2 regions of the Luteibacter sp. 621 genome follow, and region 1 is predicted to be linked to the other one. Evidence: predicted binding sites of a transcription regulator. Region 1 holds the regulator's gene; the other holds the start of a gene.
What was found. The regulator HrcA, encoded in region 1, represses chaperone genes, less so after heat shock. The targets are predictions, from matches to a motif close to TTNGCACTCNNNNNNNNNGAGTGCNAA.

Region 1 (17,235 bases):
CGGCCGGGGTGGTGGGCCCCGGCCGGGTCTGGCTTACTTCTTGTCGTCGTCGCTCGAGGAGCCGCCGCCGAAGATGCCGCCATCGTCCTTCTTGTCGTTGGCGCTGGTGTTCTTGTCACCCTTGGCGTCGTCGATCGGGTTGGACTTGTACTTCTTGGAGTCTTCCAGCAGCTGCTGGGCATCCTGCTTGAAGAAGTCGCCCTCGGTCTTCACCAGCGTGTCGTTATTAAAGGTGAGGGTGAGGGTGCGGGTGGTCATCGGCTTGCCACGGTGCGAGAACGTGGAGACGTAGTCCCAGCGGTCGTTATCGAACGGGGAGATGACCGACGGGGTGCCCAGGAGGACCAGGACCTGGCGCTTCGTCATGCCGGGCTGCAGCTGGTCGACGTTTTTCTTGTCGAGCAGGTTGCCCTGCTGCACGTCGGGGGTATAGACAAGGCTACAGCCGGCGGAGGCAGTTGCCAGGAGAGCCATACCCAGCGTGCGGATGAGCAGCTTTTGCATGCGTAGTAACGTCCAGATCGTGAAGCGAGCGATGATACACTAAGCGCCTGACGGCACCGCGAGAAGAGGTCTGAGATGGACCAGGAAACCCAAGAGCTCCGCAAAGCGGGCCTTAAAGTCACCCATCCGCGCATGCGGATCCTGCAGGTCTTCGAAGAGGCGGACGAGCGCCACCTCACGGCCGAAGACATCTACAAGCGCCTGCTAGCGCACCAGGAGGACATCGGGCTTGCCACGGTGTACCGGGTGCTGACCCAGTTCGAGCAGGCTGGCATCGTGATGAAGCACAACTTCGAAGGCGGCCAGGCCGTCTACGAGCTGGACCGCGGCAAGCACCATGACCACATGATCGACATTGACAGTGGAAAGGTCATCGAGTTCACCAGCGATGAGATCGAGCGCCTGCAGCATGAAATTGCTGACCGGCACGGTTACATCATTGAGGAGCACAGCCTGGTGCTTTATGTGAGGCCCAAGAAGAAACCTCGCTAAGCTGCTGGTTGCAAAGAAAAAGCCCCTCGACGAGGGGCTTTTTTTGTGTCCGCAAATAAAAACGCCGCCGGTGGACTCCTGTCCACCGGCGGCTGATCCATTGCCGGGCAGTTCGTGGACCGCGAGTTGCTCGCAAATCCCGGTTCGCTACCCGACGCCGGCGAGGCTGACATCCTGTCGCCTCTTCGAGCCGATCGTCCCCACGATCGACTCGGGCTCACCGTCTCTCGACGGCGGCTCCCCCACATCGATGGAAGAATCGTAACGAAGCGTTCACGAACCGGCTATTGGAAAATTTCCTATGCTAGTTCCGATACTTGTGCTGCGAAGCAACACGCGAAGGTGAAGTCCGACCGGCTCCGGGACGATGCGGAAAACGCCCCCAAGTGCCGTAATTCGGTCACTCATGCCCTGCAGGCCGCGCCCGCCGCCGTCGGTGCGCACCGGGCGCGGGGTGGAGGGCAGGCCATGGCCGTCGTCACGGATGTCCAGCACCGCGACCGGCCCGCTATCGCGCAGGCCGATGCGCAGGCGCAGGCGCATTTCTTTTGCACCGGAATGGCGCACCACGTTGGTGGCGCTCTCCTGCACCACACGGTAGATGGCGGTCAGGGTGTCATCATCCAGCAACCGGGGCTCGCCGCGCAGGTCGGTGACGTAGTGGATGCCGGCGGCCGTCAGCATGTCGCGAATGGGGCCTTCATCGAGAGCACGCAGCAGGCCGAACTCATCCAGCACCGAGGGGCGCAGGCTATCCAGCATCTTATGCAGGGCCCGGCGCATATGGCCCAGAATGCCGTTGATCGCGCTGCCGATATCGTCCATGCCCGCGTTGCCCAGCCGGTTCTGGGCCAGTTTCAGGTGGGTCTGGATGGCGGTGAGGTTCTGGCCCAGCTCATCGTGCAACTCCGAGGCCATGTGTCGGCGCAGGCTCTCTTCGGCCTGCAGGTTGCCGCGGGCGGCATCGCGCAACTGGCGGGCCAGCTGGTCCAGGCGCTGATTGGCCGCGGCCAGGTGGGTGTTCTGCTGGGCCACGCGCTCGCTGCTGCGGCGGAGGGCATCGGTGGCGGCACCCAGCATGAGCGTGCCGGTGCCGGCCACGGCAAGGAACAGATGGGCAGCCGCCGTCGGCGCGCCGCGGCCGATCATGTCCTCGGTCACATTCAGCCCCACGCTGGTGATCAGCATGGCCAGGCCCGCACCTCGCCAGCCGTGGCGGAAGGCGAAGAACAGCACCGGGGCCAGCGAGAGCACGCGGGCGAACTGCGGCTGCGGCGAGTACTCGGCCAGGGTCACCAGGATGGCCAGCGAGGGCAACATCACCAGCAGGCCATCTAATAAGAGTTCGGCCAGCGCGGTTTGCGTCGGCCGCTCGCGGAACACCAGCACCATCACCGGCACCACCAGCAGCACGCCCAGGTAATTGCCGAGCAGGTCGCTGCCGAAGGTCGTCCCCAGCATCTCGACCGGTGCGGCGGGGTGCAGCGAGGCCATCATGGCCGCGTTGCCCGCCGTGGCCACGGTGGCGGTCACCATGGCGGATAGCAGCAGGCGCGCCACGTCCTCGGGGGTATTCAGGCTGGCGTGCAGGTGGGCGCGGCGGAGCAGCCACAGGCAGGCGGCCACCATCAGCGGCTCGGGTGTATCGCCCAGCACGAAGCCGGCACCGCCGATCGGCAGGCCGCTGCGCCATTCGCAGAACGCGCTGGCCGCGATCTCCGCGCCCAGGATCCAGAACCAATCGCGTGAGCGGGTAAGCAGCAGGGCGCCAAAGCGCAGGCCGAACGGGAGCACCCAGTACGGCTGCTCGGTCGGCCACAGCATCACCCAGGCAAGTGCATAGGCGATGGCGATGATGGGGCCGGCGAAGCGGGAGAGGGTGCGAAGGCGCATGAGCGTGAATGTTACACGGCCGATGTGGCGTCCTGACGCGGAATGCAGGCATATGCGCACATTCGGGCGAGTACTGTTACATTCTGCCCCATGCCAAGAATCGTCCTTGTAGATGACCACGCCATCGTCCGTGAAGGTTTCAAGCGGCTGATCCAGCTGGAACCCGACCTGGATGTGGTCGCCGAAGCCAAAAACGCCGATGAAGCGGTCGATGCGGTCACCCAGCATCGCCCCGACCTGGTTGCGGTCGATCTATCGTTGCCCGATGGCAGCGGCCTGCCGCTCATCGAGCACTTGGGCAGTATCGAGCCGAACATGCGCATCGTCGTGCTGAGCATGCACGATGGCGAGCCGTACGTTTCTGAGGCCATGCGCCGGGGCGCACGGGGTTATGTGACCAAGGGCGTGGCGCCGGAAGAGCTGGTGGCTGCCGTGCGTGCCGTGCTTGCGGGTGACCAGTACCTTAGCTCGGATCTGCGCGAGCGCCGTTCCAGCCGCTCCACCCAGGATCTGGACCCCTTCAGCCGCCTGACGGCTCGCGAGCGCGAGGTGTTCCTGTTGCTGGCGGCAGGCCGTGCACCCAAACAGGTGGCGGCCGAGCTGGGTATCGGCCAGAAGACGATCTACATCCACCGCGCCGCGGTGATGAACAAGCTCAATGCGGGTTCCGAACTGGATCTGTACCGGATGGCGCAGGAGCGCGGGCTGATCCGTACCTGAGCCGTGCCCTGAAACGGTAGGAGCGCTCAAGCGCGCTCCTACACGCGATCCGGCGTCTTTTTAGCCCTGTGCGCGATCGAGCATTTTCTTCGCGTGTGCCCGGGTTTCCTTCGTGATTTCCACGCCGCCGAGCATGCGCGAGATTTCCTCGCGCCGTCCGCTGGCATCCAGTGCGCGGATACGCGTGCGGGTGGATTCGCCATCGCTTTCCTTGGCCACCTGCAGGTGGCTATGGCCCTGTGCGGCCACCTGGGGCAGGTGGGTGACGCACAGCACCTGCACGCGCTCGCCGAGCGCACGCAGCTTCTGGCCGACCACCTCGGCCACTGCGCCACCGATGCCGGTATCCACTTCGTCGAAGATCATGCAGCCGATGTTGTCGTTGCCCAGCGTGGCCACTTCGATCGCCAGGCTGATACGGGCCAGTTCGCCACCGGAAGCCACCTTGCGCAGCGGGCGCGGCGGCTGGCCGGGGTTCGCACTCACCAGTAGCTCGCATCGCTCGCGGCCCTGCGGATCCGGGTCGTCGCCTTCGGCTGGCTCCAGCGCCACTTCAAGGCGGCCGCCGGACATGCCGAGCTCGCCCATCAACGCGGCGACCGATGAACCCAGCCGAGTGGCCGCCTCCGTACGCGCCCTGGATAGCGCAGCGGCCGCGCTGTCGTAGTCGGCGCGCAGGCGGTCGCGCTCGCGGGCGAGGCGCTCGAGTGCGTCGCCGGCACCTTCCAACTCGGCAAGGCGCTCGCGCAGTTCTTCGGCCTTGGCTGTCAGCTCCTCGATCGGCAGGCGATAGCGGCGCGACAGGTCATGCAGATGGGTGAGGTGGGTATCCACTTCGGCCAGGCGTTCGGGGTCCAGCTCCACATCCTGGGCGTAACGGCTCAGGCCATCCACGGCTTCGCCGACCTGGATTTGCGCGCTATCGAGCAGCTCCAGCGTGGGGGCCAGCGTGGCATCCAGTTCGGCCAGGCGGGAAAGCTCGGCGTGGGCGCGGAGCAGGGCACGGCCAATGGCGAACTCGCTTTCACCATCGAGCAGTTCCACCACACCGTTGGCGCCTTCGGCCAGGCGGCCGGCATTCGCCAGGCGGCGGTGCTGGGCTTCCAGCTCATCCAGCGCGGAAGGGGCCAGGGCCCAGCGGTCCAGCTCTTCCAGCTCGTGGGCGAGCAGTTCGATCTGGTGCTCGCGATCGTCGCCGCCCGAGAGCGTGCGGATCCTGGTCACCGCATCGCGCCAGGCCTTCGCCAGCTCGCGCACCCGGGCCTGGGCCTCCTCGTTGCCGGCGAAGGCATCCAGCAGGGCCATCTGGTGCTGGCGCGAGAGCAAAGCCTGGTGCTCGTGCTGGCCATGGATCTCGACGATGAGCGCAGCCAGCGCGGACATCTGCGCCAGGCTGGCCGGGCGGCCGTTGATCCAGCCCTTGGAACTGCCCTCGGTGCGGATCACGCGGCGCAGCTGGCAGGTCTCGCCATCGTCCAGCTCCTCCTGGCGCAGCCAGCCCAGGGCTTCGGGCAGGCCAGCCAGGTCGAACTCGGCGGCCAGCTCGGCGCGGTCGCTGCCGGCGCGCACCATGCCGCTATCGGCACGGGCGCCTGCCAGCAGCATCAGGGCGTCCACGAGGAGGGACTTGCCGGCGCCGGTCTCGCCACTGACCACGGTAAGCCCGGGGCCAAAGGCCACTTCGGCTTCTTCAACGACGGCAAACTGGCGGACGTAGAGCGAGGTGAGCATGGGCACCGAAAGGGGTGAAATGGAATCACGCCGATTGTAGCGGCAGGCGTGTCGCAGGAACCGAGACTTGCAAGCCAGCCGCGCAGACCTTATTGATAGCGCCTGTTACCGGACCCTTTAGCCCACCACGCGCATGAACCCGTTCTCTGGCCAAGATATCGATGCTCGCGCGCGGCGGCTGTTGCGTACCCTGATTTCCCAGTACCTGTCCGACGGCGAGCCCGTCGGCTCACGCACCCTGGCGAAGTCCTCTGGCCTGGAAGTCAGCCCGGCCACCATCCGCAACATCATGGCGGACCTGGAAGAAGCCGGGCTCGTCGCTTCGCCCCACACCTCGGCGGGGCGTATCCCTACACCGCGTGGCCTGCGCCTGTTCGTCGATAGCCTGCTGGAGCTGAAGCCGCTGCCGCGCGATGACATGGCTCGCCTGCAGGGCGGCCTGCCGGGCCACCAGACGACCACGCGCGACCTGCTGGGCAACGTTTCCCACCTGCTTTCGGCCATGACCCACTTCGCGGGGGTGGTCACCGTGCCGCGCCAGGGCGATTTCCCCTTGCGCCATATCGATTTCGTGAACCTGCCTGATGCCCGGGTTCTGGTGATCCTGGTGTTCTCGGATAACCAGGTGCAAAACCGCGTGGTGCAGCTTTCCCGGCCTATCGATGGCCGGGAGCTGGAGCAGGCCGCTAACTATCTTAATGCCCATTTCGCCGGGTTCCGGCTGGCGGATATCCGCGCCCACCTGGCCGCGGAACTGCGTGAAGCCGGGGGCGAGCTCAACCGCCTGCTGGCCAGCGCGGTGGAACTGGCCACGGCCTCGTTCGGCGATGAAGATACCGACGATGTGCTGGTGAGCGGCCAGACCAACCTGATGGGTTATTCCGAGCTGGCCGATATCGACCGCCTGCGCGACCTGTTTGATGCCTTCCAGCAAAAGCGTGAGCTGCTGCAGTTGATGGAAAATTGCGTCAAGGCGCCTGGCGTGCGGTTGTTTATCGGCGAGGAATCGGGCTTTTCGGCCCTGGATGGCTGCAGCATCGTGACGGCCACCTACGGAACCAGCGGGCGCATGCTCGGCGCGATCGGAGTTATTGGACCGACGCGTATGGCATATGAGCGGGTGATCCCGGTGGTACAAGCCACCGCCGGATTGCTCAGCGATGCCTTGAATCGCGCCGTGGCGACCTCATAAACCGCCACGGGAGGCGGGTTTAGTAATCCCCGCGAATGTCCGGCCCCTTCACGGGGGCCGTAGGCTTACATTTGGAGTAAACATGCAGAACCACGATCCCCACGCGACGGATCCGGCGCAGGACGGCGATAACAGCGTCAACGCCGATTTCGACGCCCTGGCCGCCAAGCTGGCGGTTGTCGAGGCCGAACTGGCCAGCGCGCGCGAGACCGTGCTGCGCGAGCGGGCGGAGATCGAAAACCAGCGCCGCCGCCTGCAGCGCGACCTGGAGCAGGCGCGCCGTTTCGCCAACGAGAAGCTGCTGGGCGACCTGCTGCCGGTGTACGACAGCGTGGCCCTGGGCCTCGCCAATGAAAACGCCGATGCGAAGACCCTCCGCGAGGGCCTTGAGCTGACCCTGAAGCAGCTGGAAAAGGTCACCTCGTCGAACGGCCTGGTCCTGGTCGATCCGTTGCACCAGCCGTTCAACCCGGAACACCACCAGGCGATCAGCGCGGTCGATTCGGCCGAGCACGCGCCGAACACCGTGGTGGCCGTGGTCCAGAAGGGCTTTGTGCTGAACGACCGCCTGCTGCGCCCGGCGCTGGTCGCGGTCGTCAAGGACAACTGAACAAAGCCCCGCGCGGCGCCGTTTCCGGCCCGCCGGGGAGTCTCACCACGTATTGAATCGATGGGGCACGTCCCCCATTTCCAAACCAGTCGCGGCCGCGGGGGCCGCATTGAAATTCGGAGCAACTTTTATGGCCAAGATCATCGGCATCGACCTCGGTACCACCAACAGCTGCGTTGCTGTGATGGAGGGCACCACGGCGCGCGTCATCGAGAACTCTGAGGGCGACCGCACCACGCCGTCCATCGTCGCGTTCACCAAGGACAACGAAGTACTCGTTGGTGCGCCGGCCAAGCGCCAGGCCGTCACCAACGCCAAGAACACCTTCTACGCCGTGAAGCGCCTTATCGGCCGCAAGTTCACGGACGCGGAAGTGCAGAAGGACATCAAGCTGGTCCCCTACGGCATCGTCGCGCACGATAACGGCGACGCCTGGGTGCAGACCGCCGATGGCAAGAAGATGGCGCCGCAGGAAATCTCCTCGAAGGTGCTGATGAAGATGAAGAAGACCGCCGAGGATTTCCTGGGTGAGTCGGTCACCGAAGCGGTCATCACCGTGCCGGCGTACTTCAACGACAGCCAGCGCCAGGCCACCAAGGATGCAGGCAAGATCGCCGGCCTTGACGTCAAGCGCATCATCAACGAGCCGACCGCGGCTGCCCTGGCCTACGGCCTGGACAAGACCGGCACGGCCGACCGCAAGATCGCCGTGTACGATCTGGGCGGCGGCACGTTCGACGTGTCGATCATCGAAATCGCCAACGTCGATGGCGAGAAGCAGTTCGAAGTGCTCGCCACCAACGGCAACACCTTCCTCGGCGGCGAAGATTTCGATAACCGCGTCATCGATTACCTCGTGGAAGAGTTCAAGAAGGAGCAGGGCATTGACCTGCGCCAGGATCAGCTCGCCCTGCAGCGTCTTAAGGATGCCGCTGAGCGCGCCAAGATCGAACTCTCGTCGGCCCACCAGACCGACGTGAACCTGCCGTACGTCACGGCTGATGCCTCGGGCCCGAAGCACCTGAACATCAAGCTGACCCGCGCCAAGCTCGAGTCGCTGGTGGAAGACCTGGTCAAGGGCACCATCGAGCCGTGCCGCACCGCGCTGAACGATGCCGGCCTGCGCGTTTCGGATATCAACGAGGTCATCCTCGTCGGTGGCCAGACCCGCATGCCCAAGGTCCAGGAAGCCGTGAAGGACTTCTTCGGCAAGGAAGCACGCAAGGACGTGAACCCGGATGAGGCCGTCGCCGTTGGCGCTGCCATCCAGGGTGGCGTGCTGGGCGGTACCGTGAAGGACGTGCTGCTGCTCGACGTCACCCCGCTTTCGCTGGGTATCGAAACGATGGGCGGCGTCATGACCAAGCTCATCGAGAAGAACACCACGGTACCGACCAAGGCCTCGCAGACCTTCTCCACCGCCGACGACAACCAGACCGCGGTGACCGTGCACGTGCTGCAGGGCGAGCGTGAGCGCGCCAACGCCAACAAGTCGCTGGGCAAGTTCGATCTGTCCGGCATCCGTTCGGCACCGCGCGGCACCCCGCAGATCGAAGTCACCTTCGATATCGATGCCAACGGCATCCTGCACGTGTCGGCCAAGGACAAGGACACCGGCAAGGAACAGAAGATCGAGATCAAGGCAGGCTCGGGCCTGTCCGAGGACGAGATCCAGCGCATGGTGGCCGATGCCGAGGCCAATCGCGAAGAAGACAAGAAGTTCCACGACCTGGTCCAGGTCCGTAACAAGGCTGATCAGCTGGTCCACCAGACCCGCTCGCAGCTGAAGGAGCACGGCGGCAAGATCCCGGCCGAGCAGCTCGCCAGCATCGATGGCGCGGTGTCCGAACTGGAGAAGGCCAAGGATAGCGATGACAAGTCGGCCATCGAGTCGAAGATCGCCAACCTCGAGCAGGTCGCGCAGTCCCTGTACGCCGCCGCCCAGTCGGGTGGCGCGTCGGATACCGCGCAGCAGTCGGCTCCGGGCGGCGGTTCGGCCCAGCCCGATGACGTGGTCGACGCCGAGTTCACCGAAGTCAAGGACGACAAGAAGTAATCGTCCTCGTGGTGGGATCAGTGGCGCGGATAGTTTTCCGCGCCACTTGTCAGACGTATCAATGACGCGACCGCGCCGGGGCGAAAGCCTTCGGCGCGTTTGTCCGTCCAAGGGAAAGCAAAGCGGCACATGAGCAAGCGCGACTACTACGAAATCCTCGGTGTGGAACGTACCGTCACCGAAGGCGATCTGAAAAAGACTTTTCGTCGCGTCGCGATGAAGTACCACCCTGACCGCAATCCGGATGATCCGGAGGCGATCGACAAATTCAAGGAAGCCAAAGAGGCCTACGACGTACTCTCTGATGCGCAAAAGCGCTCGGCGTACGATCAGTACGGTCACGCCGCCTTCGAGGGCGGTGGCTTCGGTCGTGGCGGCGCCGGTTTCGGCGACGTCGGCGATATCTTCGGCGATATTTTTGGCGACATCTTCGGCGGTGGCGGCGGTGGTCGCCAGCGCGCACGCCGTGGTGCCGACCTGCGCTACATCATGGAGCTCGATCTCGAAGAAGCCGTATTCGGCGTCGAGAAGAAAATCGAGATCCCCACCCAGGTCAATTGCCACCACTGCAACGGCACCGGTTCGGAAGACGGCAAGGTTTCCACCTGTTCCACCTGCGCTGGCCACGGCCGCGTGCGCATGCAGAACGGCATCTTCTCCATCCAGCAGGCATGCCCCACGTGCCACGGCTCGGGCCAGAAGATCGACAAGCCCTGCAAGAAGTGCCACGGCGAGGGTCGCCTCGAGGAAGAGCGCACGCTGTCGGTGCAGATCCCCGCAGGCGTCGACAATGGCGACCGCATTCGCCTCACGGGCCAGGGTGAAGCCGGCCCGGCGGGCTCGCCTGCGGGTGACCTGTACGTCGAAGTGCGCGTGCGCGAGCACAAGATCTTCCAGCGCGATGGTTCGGATCTCCACTGCGAGATGCCCATCCGTTTCGCCCAGGCGGTACTCGGTACCGAGCTCATGGTGCCGACGCTGGATGGCGAAGTCGCGGTAAACGTTCCGCCGGAAACGCAGACGGGCCAGCAGATCCGCCTGCGCGGTCGTGGCGTCAAATCGGTTCGTGGTGGCCGCACGGGCGACCTCATCTGCACCGTGGTGGTCGAAACGCCGGTACGCCTGACCAAGGAACAGCGCGAGATCCTGCAGCAGCTGGAAGCGACGTTCGTGGGCGAAGACGCTGCCAAGCACACGCCGCGCTCCAACAGCTTCATGGATGGCGTGAAGGACTTCTGGTCCAGGGTCACCTCATGACCCGCCCCGTTCGTCTTGCCATCAGCGGCGCCTCTGGCCGCATGGGTCTCGCGCTGCTCAACCTCGTGCGCGATGACGAACGTTTTGAGCTCGTTCGCGCGGTGGTTTCGGCGCAATCGGCACGGCTGGGCAAGGCCGCCTATGGCGATGTCTCGGCGCTGCGCTTCACCGGCTGGGATGAGCCCAGTGGCGTGGATGTCGTCATCGACTTCAGCGGTCCCGAAGGGCTCGCCGCCGCGCTGGATGTGTGCGAGGCCACCGGTGCCGCGCTGGTGACGGGCACCACCGGGCTCGATGCCGCGATGGAGCATCGGCTCGCCCATGCCGCCGAGCGTATCGCCGTACTGCGCGCCGCCAACTTCAGTCTCGGTGTGGCCGTGCTTACGCGTCTTCTGCGGGAGGCCTCGGCCGCCCTTCCGGGTTGGGACATCGATATTGTCGAGGCCCACCACAACCGCAAGGAAGATGCGCCGTCGGGTACGGCGCTGGCGCTGGGCCACGCGGCGGCGGCCGGCCGCGATGTAAAGCTCGAGGATGTGGCGGTGTACGCCCGCGAGGGGCGTCCCGGCGCCCGCGAACTGGGCACCATTGGCTTTGCCGTGGTTCGCGGTGGCGATATCGTCGGCGAGCACCAGGCCCTGATCATGGGGCAGGGCGAGCGCATCGAGCTGGGCCACCGTGCCACCGATCGCAGCATCTTCGCCCGCGGCGCCCTGGAAGCGGGCGCCTGGATCGCCGGCCGTGCGCCTGGCACCTGGGCCATTGAAGACGTCATCGCCGCCAAGGTCTGACCGCGCGGTTCTCGAAACCGTGTTAACATCCGCGCCGATGTCATTGGGGAGTAGCCATCCTCGTTCCCCCTGAGGAGTTCGCGTCAACAGACTTGGTGGTCGCAAGACCCCATGGCGCGAACGGCAGTAGCGTGTGGAGAGCACGCTGCCGGCCCGGCGAGACCTTTGGCCATCGACATGCTCACCCGGCCGGGCGAGCGGTGTCGTTGTGCCATCGGTTTTCGTGCGCTCGCCCGGCCTGTTGCTAATCCATGCTGCTGACCACCTTTCTGTTCCTGGTATCCGCCGGGGCCATTTATTTCACCTGCGAATACTTCGTCAACGGCGTCGAATGGTTCGGGCGCAAGCTCAACCTGGGTGCCACCGCCACCGGCACGGTGCTGGCGGCGTTCGGCACGGCACTGCCAGAGAGCGCGGTGACCTTTGTCGCCGTGATGTTCGGAAAAACCCCCGAGGCCAAAGATATCGGCGTGGGTGCCGCCCTGGGCGGCCCGCTGGTGCTGGCCACCATCGCTTACGCGGTCGTAGGTTTCGCTTTATATGCCGGCCGTAAGCGACTGAATCGCGGCGATAGCCGGGTTCGGGTCGACCACCAGCGCCTCGCCCGCGACCAGTCCTGGTTCCTGGCCATCTTTATCGTGAAGGTAGGCCTTGGCCTCATCGCCTTCGCCTGGAAGCCGTGGCTGGGCGTCCTGTTCCTGCTGGCCTACGGCCTGTACGTATGGCGTGAGATCGGCGACGACAGCTCGGCGCCCGAGGAGGAAGAGCTCGAGCCTCTTTCGTTCCGCCCCCGTGATGCCGACCCGGCCATGAGGTGGGTGCTGCTGCAGACCGGCCTGGCCTTGGTCGTGATCGCGATCGCCTCGCGCGTCTTCGTCTGGCAGCTGGAAGCCTTTGGCGAGTTCTTCCATCTGTCGCCGCATCTGGTGGCGCTGGTGCTCAGCCCCGTGGCGACGGAGCTGCCTGAAACCGTGAACGCGCTGATCTGGGTGCGCCAGGGTAAGGAGCGCCTCGCGCTGGCCAATATCTCCGGGGCGATGATGATCCAGGCCACCATTCCCAGCTCGCTGGCGCTATTCGCCACCCCGTGGCTGTTCGATACGCCGCTGATCGTGGCTGGCGTCATCACCATGGTGGCGGTGATCGCCCTGTGGGCCATGTTCCGTCGCGGTGCCGTCGAGGCGCGCTGGCTCATGCCGATCGGGGCGCTCTATGGCGTATTTGCGCTGTTTGTCGCCTGGTATTTCGGCAGGGGGTGAGCGGTCGGCTATCCCATCGCGCGCAAGCGCGCTCCTGCGGGAACCTGCGCAGGTCTCGTGTAGGAGCGCGCTTGCGCGCGATGGCCCCGTCGGGCCGGTTAATCCCGGTGCGAGGCGCTGCGGTCGCGGTCGGCGCCAACCTTGCGGTCGAGCTTGCCGAAGATCTTCTTGAACGCCCGCGAGAACTTGCCGCGCTTGGTCTTGCGGGCCTTTTCCTCTTCCGAGGTGAGCCAAGCCACCTGGATGACCCGGCGCTCGCCCTCGTAGGGCAGGTGGCCGTGAAAGGAATTCTCGGCGCGGCGGAACACGGCGAACTCGCCGTACAGCGGCTTGAGTTCCGGGGCTACGGTGTCGTCGATATTGTCGATGGACGCCAGGAAGCGCAGGCAGCCATCGCTGGTATCGGGCCACATCGGGTTCAGGTAGATCAGTGCGGTGGCGATCTTCGATTTGCTGTCGGTGTGGATGGTGCCGTGGCGGCGGTTCAGGTGCCGGCACAGGGTGACCAGGGTGGGGTAGGTCTCGAGCCCCTCGATGCCCAGGTGCCGGCCAATGGCCGCGGAGAAGGCCCGTGAGGTCATCTGGCCCACCAGCTCGTTCACCGACGGGCCGCAATCCGCGGCGTCGTACGGGAAGAAGCCGGCACTGGAGTACTGGGGGAAGTCGCGGTCGAGCTCGCCGCGGGCTTCATCGGGCAACTGCCCATGGGCGATCATGAACGAGAATGGCTCGTGCCGGATGTCAGTATCGGGACGATCCAGGCGGGCAGGGTCGAGCAACATGGCAGGTAATTCTCGGTCAGGTACCACTAAGGTCAATTGTATCGTGCCAGAAGCGTGATCCGGCACGTAATCCTACGTAAACATCCAGTCTAAGCCGGTGGACAGAAGGCCTCTTCACGCCTACAATTCTTACCCGCCCAAACGTTCCCATCCCCAAGGCCCACGAGCCGCTATAAAAGCAGGCTTGCGGGCTTTGCTGCACCCGAAGGCGGCCATCCCATGCGTACTCCTGCTCTGCTTGCTCTCGAAGACGGCAGCGTTTTTCACGGCCACGCGGTCGGTGCCCGCGGCGAAACCGTTGGTGAGGTGGTGTTCAACACCGCCATGACCGGTTATCAGGAAATCCTGACCGACCCGTCGTACAACCAGCAGATCGTCACCCTGACGTACCCGCACATCGGCAACACCGGCACCAACGACGTCGACGTCGAAGCTGACCGCGTCCACGCGGCCGGCCTTATCGTGCGCGATGTACCGCGCCTGGCCAGCAACTGGCGCAGCCAGGAACCGCTGCCCCATTACCTCGAGCGCCACAAGGTCGTGGCCATCGCCGGCATCGATACCCGCCGCCTTACGCGCATCCTGCGTGAGAAGGGCGCCCTGAACGGCTGCATCGTGGCGGGTGACGCCATCGATGTGGAAGCTGCCGTGGCGAAGGCGAAGGCCTTCCCGGGCCTTAACGGCATGGATCTGGCCAAGGTGGTCAGCACGACCAAGACCTACCAGTGGAACGAGGGCGTTTACGACCTCGACAAGCAGGCGTTCTACAACGCGCCGAAGAAGTTCCGCGTGGTGGCCTACGACTACGGCGTGAAGCAGAACATCCTGCGCCTGCTCGCCGGCCGTGGCGTGGATATCACCGTGGTGCCGGCGCAGACGCCCGCGGCCGATGTGCTCGCGATGAACCCGGATGGCATCTTCCTCGCCAACGGCCCGGGTGATCCGGCCGCCTGTGATTACGCGATCGAGTCGACCAAGACCATCCTCGACACGAAGATCCCGGTGTTCGGCATCTGCCTGGGCCACCAGATCATGGCGCTGGCCATCGGCGCGAAGACGCTGAAGATGAAGTTCGGCCACCACGGCGCGAACCACCCGGTGAAGGACCACGACACCGGCCGTGTGCTGATCAGCTCGCAGAACCACGGGTTTGCCGTGGATCCGGCGACGCTGCCGGCCAACGTGCGTGTCACTCATACCTCGCTGTTCGACGGCTCGCTGCAGGGCTTCGCCCTGACCGATCGTCCGGCGTTCTGCTTCCAGGGTCACCCTGAGGCGAGCCCGGGCCCGGAAGACGTCGGCTACCTGTTCGATACGTTCATTGCCGCGATGGAAGCGCACAAGGCGAAGCAGGCGTAACACGCCGCGCGCCCACACCTTCCATCCAGCCTTCGATTCGCGAGAAAAACCATGCCAAAGCGCACCGACCTAAAGACCATCCTCATCATCGGCGCCGGCCCGATCGTCATCGGCCAGGCCTGTGAGTTCGATTACTCCGGCGCCCAGGCCTGCAAGGCCCTGAAGGAAGAGGGGTACCGCGTCGTCCTGGTCAATTCGAACCCGGCGACGATCATGACCGATCCGGATACGGCCGATGCCGTGTACATCGAGCCGATCAACTGGCAGACCGTCGAGCGCATCATCGCCAAGGAGCGCCCGGATGCGGTGCTGCCCACGATGGGCGGCCAGACCGGCCTGAACTGCGCCCTCGACCTGGCCGATAACGGCGTGCTCGAGCGCTACGGCGTCGAGCTGATCGGTGCATCGCGCGATGCCATCCGCATGGCGGAGGATCGCGACCTGTTCCGCAAGGCCATGGCCGATATCGGCCTGGAATGCCCCAAGGCCGCCGTGGCCCGCTCCATGGAGCAGGCGCTGGAAATCCAGCAGACGGTGGGCTTCCCGACCATCATCCGCCCGAGCTTCACGCTGGGTGGTTCGGGCGGCGGTATCGCCTACAACAAGGAAGAGTTCGTCGAGATCGTCGGCCGCGGCCTCGAGCTTTCGCCCACGCACGAAGTGCTGGTGGAAGAATCGGTGCTGGGCTGGAAGGAATTCGAGATGGAAGTGGTCCGCGACACCGCGGATAACTGCATCATCGTGTGCTCGATCGAAAACTTCGACCCGATGGGCGTGCACACCGGTGATTCGATCACCGTGGCCCCGGCCCAGACGCTGACCGACAAGGAATACCAGCGCCTGCGCAACGCCTCCATCGCCGTGCTGCGCAAGATCGGCGTGGATACGGGCGGCTCCAACGTGCAGTTCGGTATCAACGCCGAAGATGGCCGCGTGGTCGTTATCGAAATGAACCCGCGCGTGTCGCGTTCGTCGGCGCTGGCCTCCAAGGCCACCGGCTTCCCGATCGCCAAGGTCGCGGCCAAGCTCGCCGTGGGCTACACGCTCGATGAACTCAAGAACGACATCACCGGTGGCCTCACCCCGGCGTCGTTCGAGCCGAGCATCGATTACGTCGTCACCAAGATCCCGCGCTTCGCGTTCGAGAAGTTCCCGGCCGCCGATGCCCGCCTCACCACCCAGATGAAGTCGGTGGGCGAGGTGATGGCCATGGGCCGTACGTTCCACGAATCGATGCAGAAGGCCCTGCGTGGCCTCGAGATCGGCAAGACCGGCCTGAACCCGACCGGCCTGGATATCGGTAGCGAAGACGGCTTCCAGACGCTCAAGCGCGAGCTGCGCGAACCGCGCCCCGATCGCGTGTTCCACGTGGCCGATGCGTTCCGCGCCGGCCTGTCGCTGGAAGAAGTGCACGACCTGACCCGCATCGATCCGTGGTTCCTCGCCGCGTTCGAAGACATCGTGATCACCGAAGGCGAAGTGCAGCGCCAGGGCCTTACCGCACTGGATGAGCCGCGCATGCGTGAGCTCAAGCGCATGGGCTTTGCCGATGCACGCCTGGCCGAGCTGGTCGGCACCGACGAAAACGCACTGCGTCACCTGCGCCGCACCCTGGGCGTGCGCCCGGTGTACAAGCGCGTGGATAGCTGCGCGGCCGAGTTCGCCACCACCACCGCGTACATGTACAGCACGTACGAGGAAGAGTGCGAAGCCAACCCGACCAACAAGGACAAGATCATTGTCCTGGGCGGTGGCCCGAACCGCATTGGCCAGGGTATTGAGTTCGACTACTGCTGCGTGCACGCCGCGCTCGCCCTGCGCGAGGATGGTTTCGAAACCATCATGGTCAACTGCAACCCGGAAACCGTCTCCACCGATTACGACACCTCCGATCGCCTGTACTTCGAGCCGCTGACGCTGGAAGACGTGCTCGAAATCGTGGACCTGGAAAAGCCCAAGGGCGTGATCGTGCAGTACGGCGGCCAGACCCCGCTGAAGCTGGCGCGTGCGCTTGAAGCGGCTGGCGTGCCGGTCATCGGCACCAGCGCCGATTCGATCGACCTGGCGGAAGATCGCGAGCGCTTCCAGAAGATGATCCAAAAGCTGGAACTGAAGCAGCCGCCGAACCGCACCGCGCGCAACGCCGACGAAGCGCTGGCCCTGGCCCGCGAGATCGGCTACCCGCTGGTGGTGCGCCCGAGCTACGTGCTCGGAGGCCGCGCCATGGAAATCGTCTACGCCGACGCGGATCTCACGCGCTACATGCGCGAGGCCGTGCAGGTGTCGAACGAATCGCCGGTGCTGCTTGATCGCTTCCTCGACCACGCCGTCGAGGTGGACGTGGATATCGTGGCCGATGCCGAGGGCAACGTCCTTATCGGCGGCATCATGGAGCACATCGAGGAAGCCGGCGTGCACTCGGGCGATTCGTCGTGCTCGCTGCCGCCGTATTCGCTGACCCAGGAGGTGCAGGATGAAATGCGCCGCCAGGTGAAGGTGATGGCCCGTGAATTGAAGGTCGTCGGCCTGATGAATACGCAGTTCGCCATCCAGGGCGATGACGTTTTCATCCTGGAAGTGAACCCGCGC
Region 2 (4,609 bases), on a different contig from region 1:
CCAGCGAAGGCAGGGGATGTCGTCGTAGGCGATACGTACTCGACCTGCGCCGCGGGGCAGGCGTGTTCGACATGGAAGATCGATTCGCGGAATACCACCACCGGCCAGACAAGTAGCTTGACCACGAACCCGTACGCGGACCTGACGTGGGTATTTGGTGGTGTGCTTGAGGTCTACAACGTCTCAACGTGTGGCGAGTATCCCGGAGGGCCGATCACTTTCAGCAATATCCAGGTGTACGATCGGAACAACACGCGGGTTTCGAATCCGCCGTGGCAGGGTAGTGATACATCCAGCATCAATCCGCAGTGCAATTACGGACTGAGTACGACAGCGACTTCCGCTACGATTTCTTACTGAGGCCGATCGCGCGCAAGCGCGCTCCTACAAAGGCCTTCGATTAACAAAAAAGGGCCCCGCGTTGGCGGGGCCCTTTTTCTTGGTGCAGGTGCCTGGAAGGCGTGGACTTAGAAGTCCATGCCACCCATGCCGCCCATGCCACCCGGGGCACCGTGGCCAGCGCCGTCGTCCTTCTTCGGCACTTCGGTCACGGCAGCTTCGGTGGTGATGATCGAGCCGGCGACCGAGGCAGCGAACTGCAGGGCCGAGCGGGTGACCTTGGTCGGGTCCAGGATGCCGAAGGCGATCATGTCACCGAATTCACCATTGGCAGCGTTGTAACCGAAGTTACCCGAGCCTTCCTTCACCTTGTTCACCACGACCGACGCTTCTTCGCCGGCATTGGTGACGATGGCGCGCAGCGGGGCTTCCAGCGTACGGCGGGTGATCGCGATGCCGAGGTCCTGGTCCTGGTTGGCACCCTTCAGGCCTTCCAGCGCCTTGAGCGCACGGATCAGGGCGACGCCGCCGCCCGGGACCACGCCTTCTTCAACGGCCGCACGCGTGGCGTGCAGGGCGTCTTCGACGCGGGCCTTCTTTTCCTTCATCTCGACTTCGGTGGCAGCACCGACCTTGATGACGGCCACGCCGCCAGCCAGCTTGGCCACGCGCTCCTGCAGCTTCTCGCGGTCGTAGTCCGAAGAGGTCTCTTCGATCTGCGCCTTGATCTGGCCGATGCGCGACTGGATCAGCCCGGCTTCGCCTGCACCATCGATGATGGTGGTGTTTTCCTTGGTGATGACGACGCGCTTGGCGCGGCCGAGATCATTGATGGTGGCCTTGTCCAGAGCCAGGCCCACTTCCTCGGAGACGACCGTACCGTTGGTGAGGACGGCGATATCTTCCAGGATGGCCTTGCGACGATCACCAAAGCCCGGCGCCTTGACGGCGGCGACCTTGACGATGCCACGGATGGTGTTGACGACGAGGGTGGCGAGGGCTTCGCCTTCCACTTCTTCAGCCACGATCAGCAGCGGCTTGCCAGCCTTGGCGACGGCTTCGAGCGCCGGGAGCAGCTCGCGCACGTTCGAGATCTTCTTGTCGTGGATGAGGATGAACGGGTCGTCCAGTTCAACCTGCTGCGACTGCTGGTTGTTGATGAAGTACGGCGACAGGTAGCCGCGATCGAACTGCATGCCTTCGACGACGTCGAGCTCGTTCTCGAGGCCCGAGCCTTCTTCAACCGTGATCACGCCTTCCTTGCCGACCTTCTTCATCGCGGTAGCGATGATGTCGCCGATGTTGGCATCGGAGTTGGCCGAGATGGTGCCGACCTGGGCGATGGCCTTGTCATCAGCGGTGGGCTTGGAGAGGGACTTCAGCTCGCCGACGGCGGCCACGACGGCCTGGTCGATACCGCGCTTGAGGTCCATCGGGTTGATGCCGGCGGCCACGGCCTTGAGGCCTTCCTGGATGAACGCCTGGGCGAGGACGGTAGCCGTCGTGGTGCCGTCACCGGCCACGTCGGAGGTCTTCGAGGCGGCTTCCTTCACGATCTGGGCGCCGATGTTCTCGTACTTGTCGGCCAGTTCGATTTCCTTGGCGACCGAGACACCGTCCTTCGTGACGGTCGGGGTGCCGAAGCTCTTCTCGAGCACGACATTGCGGCCCTTCGGGCCCAGGGTGACCTTGACGGCGTTGGCGAGGGTGTTGACACCCTTCAGCATGCGCGCGCGGACGTCTTCGCCGAAGCGGACTTCTTTCGATGCCATGGGATAAATCCTTTGGAATTTAGTTTGAAAAGGGAGAGCGAGGGGTCAGGCGAGCGAAGCTCAGCCTTCGATGACCGCCACGATGTCGTCTTCCTTCAGGAAGACCAGCTCTTCGCCGTCGATCTTGATTTCCTGGCCGGCGTACTTGCCGAACAGGACCGTATCGCCTTCCTTCACCGACATCGGACGGACCTTGCCGTCTTCCTGGATGCGGCCATTACCAGCAGCGATGACCTTGCCGCGGGTGGGCTTTTCGGTGGCGCTGTCCGGAATGACGATACCGCCGGCGGAGACGCGCTCCTCTTCCAGGCGCTTGACGATGACGCGATCGTGCAACGGGCGCAGCTTGCTCATGGTAACTCCAAGCAGGTGATTGATATGAATAAGAAAATGGCCACCCCGTTAGCACTTGGCCGGGGTGAGTGCCAGAATTCTAGCCAAAGCACGCCCCTAATCGGAAGAGCTTTGGATGGCGCAGACATGGCGGCGTACCGAAACCGTTCAAGGGCCGGCGGTACAAAAAAGCTAATCCGGAAGTGTGGCAACGCGGCTGCAAGCTAATCCGCACTCACCCGGTCATAATCATCGACGCCCTGATCCATGGAGCCACCATGCCGTCGTTTGCCCGCCTGATCCGGAGCCTGGCCGCCGTGGCCACGCTTAGCCTGTTCGCCCTGCCCGCCCTGGCGCAGGACGACGACAACCTGCTGCCGGTCACCCAGGCTTTCCACCTGACCTCCGATCCCAGCCAGCCGGGCGTGGTGAAGCTGCACTGGCGCATTGCGCCGGATTATTACCTCTACCGTGGCCGGATCAAGATCAAGGCAGCCGATGCTGCCGCGGTGAAGCTCGGCGAGCCGGCGCTGCCCGATGGCATCAAGAAGCACGACGAATACCTGGGCGACGTGGAGATCTACCACGGCGATATCGAGGCCACCCTGCCTTACACCCTGGCTGATGCGGCAAACAAGACGCTGGCCCTGGATGTGCAGTACCAGGGTTGCCACGAGGTGGAGCCGAAGATCTGCTACCCGCCCAACACCGAGCACCTGAAGCTCGCCATCGGCGCCCCGTCGACCATCCCGACCGATGCCCCGCCCGCCGCCCCGGCCGCTAAGGGCAATGGCGCTGCGCTGCTCGGCGCTCCGGCCGCCACCCCGGGTACGGATGCGCAGGCTCTCCCGGCCGACCAGGCGTTTCGCTTCGAAGCTCTGGCGAAGGACGGCAAGAGCCTGCTCCTGCGCTGGACGATGCCCAAGGACTACTACCTCTACCGCGACAAGACCGAGATCAAGGTGACTTCGCCGGCAGGCGTGACCGCGGGCGAGCCGGATTGGCCCAGTGGCATCGCCCATCACGACGAACACTTTGGCGACACCATCGTCTATTTCGACCAGGTGGAAGTACCGGTGCCGCTCAATGGTGCGGCCGCCTCGAACAAAGTGGAACTGGATGTCGCCTACCAGGGCTGCCTGGAAAACGGCATCTGCTACCCGGTGATGACGCGGCACCTGAGCGCGGACCTCGCCTCGGGCGCCGTGACCGTGGGCAACGCCGGCGAATCGGCCCCGGCCACCGCCGCGCCTGCCGAGGTGGCACCGACCCCACCGCCGGCCAACCTGATGCCGGGTGGCGAAGCGAAGGTGGGCTTCATCGCCGCCATCGGCCTGGCCTTGCTGGGCGGCCTCATCCTCAACCTGATGCCTTGCGTGTTGCCGGTGCTCTCGCTGAAGGCGATCACCGTGCTGGAAAGTGGTGAGAGCCCCGCGGCTGCCCGCAAGCATGCGCTGTGGTACACCGCCGGGGTCATGCTGGCCTTCATCCTGCTGGGCCTGGTGGTGGTCGGCATCCGCGCGGCCGGGCACGGCCTGCAGTGGGGTGCACAGTTCCAGCAGCCCGTCATCGTGGGCGCCCTCGTTTACGTCATGCTGGCGATCGGCCTTTCCATGTCGGGCGTGTTCGAAGTGGGCGGCTCGCTGGGCAACGTCGGCAGCGGCCTGGCCTCGCGCTCGGGCCCCACCGGCGACTTTTTCACCGGCGTGCTCGCCGTCGTGGTCGCCAGCCCATGCACCGCGCCGTTCATGGGCTCGGCCATCGCGTTCGCGTTTGCGGCGCCGCTCTATGTGGCGTTCCTCATCTTCGTGGCGCTGGGTCTTGGGCTTGCCCTGCCGTTCCTGCTGATGGGCTTCGTTCCCGCCGTGGCGCGCATGCTGCCCCGCCCGGGCCGGTGGATGGAGACGCTGAAGCAGGCCCTCGCATTCCCCATGTATCTCACGGCCGTCTGGCTGCTGTGGGTGCTGGCCAAGCAGCGTGGCGCCGATGCCGCAGCGCTGGTGCTGGGTGGTGGCGTGCTGCTGGCCATGGCCCTGTGGTGGTACGGGCGTAGCCGTGGTGGCCGGGTCGCCTGGGTGTTCACGGCGGCACTCGGAATCGGCGCCGTGGCCGCTCTATGGACGGTGCATGGGTTGCCCGCGCCGACCACCGCCCAGGTGGCGTCG

Region 2: the regulator HrcA is predicted to act here: its motif matches at 2,514-2,540, upstream of groES (co-chaperone GroES).

The regions. Positions count from the first base shown of each region.
Region 1 is NZ_JBNDKI010000004.1:22,062-39,296, reverse strand. It holds gene ABIE56_RS06325 (outer membrane protein assembly factor BamE) at 34-504, opposite strand; gene fur (ferric iron uptake transcriptional regulator) at 580-996, shown strand; gene ABIE56_RS06315 (MASE1 domain-containing sensor histidine kinase) at 1,270-2,889, opposite strand; gene ABIE56_RS06310 (response regulator) at 2,980-3,609, shown strand; gene recN (DNA repair protein RecN) at 3,670-5,340, opposite strand; gene hrcA (heat-inducible transcriptional repressor HrcA) at 5,474-6,532, shown strand; gene grpE (nucleotide exchange factor GrpE) at 6,615-7,142, shown strand; gene dnaK (molecular chaperone DnaK) at 7,273-9,198, shown strand; gene dnaJ (molecular chaperone DnaJ) at 9,328-10,455, shown strand; gene dapB (4-hydroxy-tetrahydrodipicolinate reductase) at 10,452-11,246, shown strand; yybP-ykoY riboswitch at 11,280-11,492, shown strand; gene ABIE56_RS06275 (sodium:calcium antiporter) at 11,498-12,505, shown strand; gene ABIE56_RS06270 (2OG-Fe(II) oxygenase) at 12,604-13,287, opposite strand; gene carA (glutamine-hydrolyzing carbamoyl-phosphate synthase small subunit) at 13,507-14,646, shown strand; gene carB (carbamoyl-phosphate synthase large subunit) at 14,698-17,235, shown strand, end outside.
Region 2 is NZ_JBNDKI010000002.1:194,078-198,686, forward strand. It holds gene ABIE56_RS03055 (hypothetical protein) at 1-360, shown strand, start outside; gene groL (chaperonin GroEL) at 468-2,111, opposite strand; gene groES (co-chaperone GroES) at 2,172-2,465, opposite strand; gene ABIE56_RS03070 (protein-disulfide reductase DsbD family protein) at 2,723-4,609, shown strand, end outside.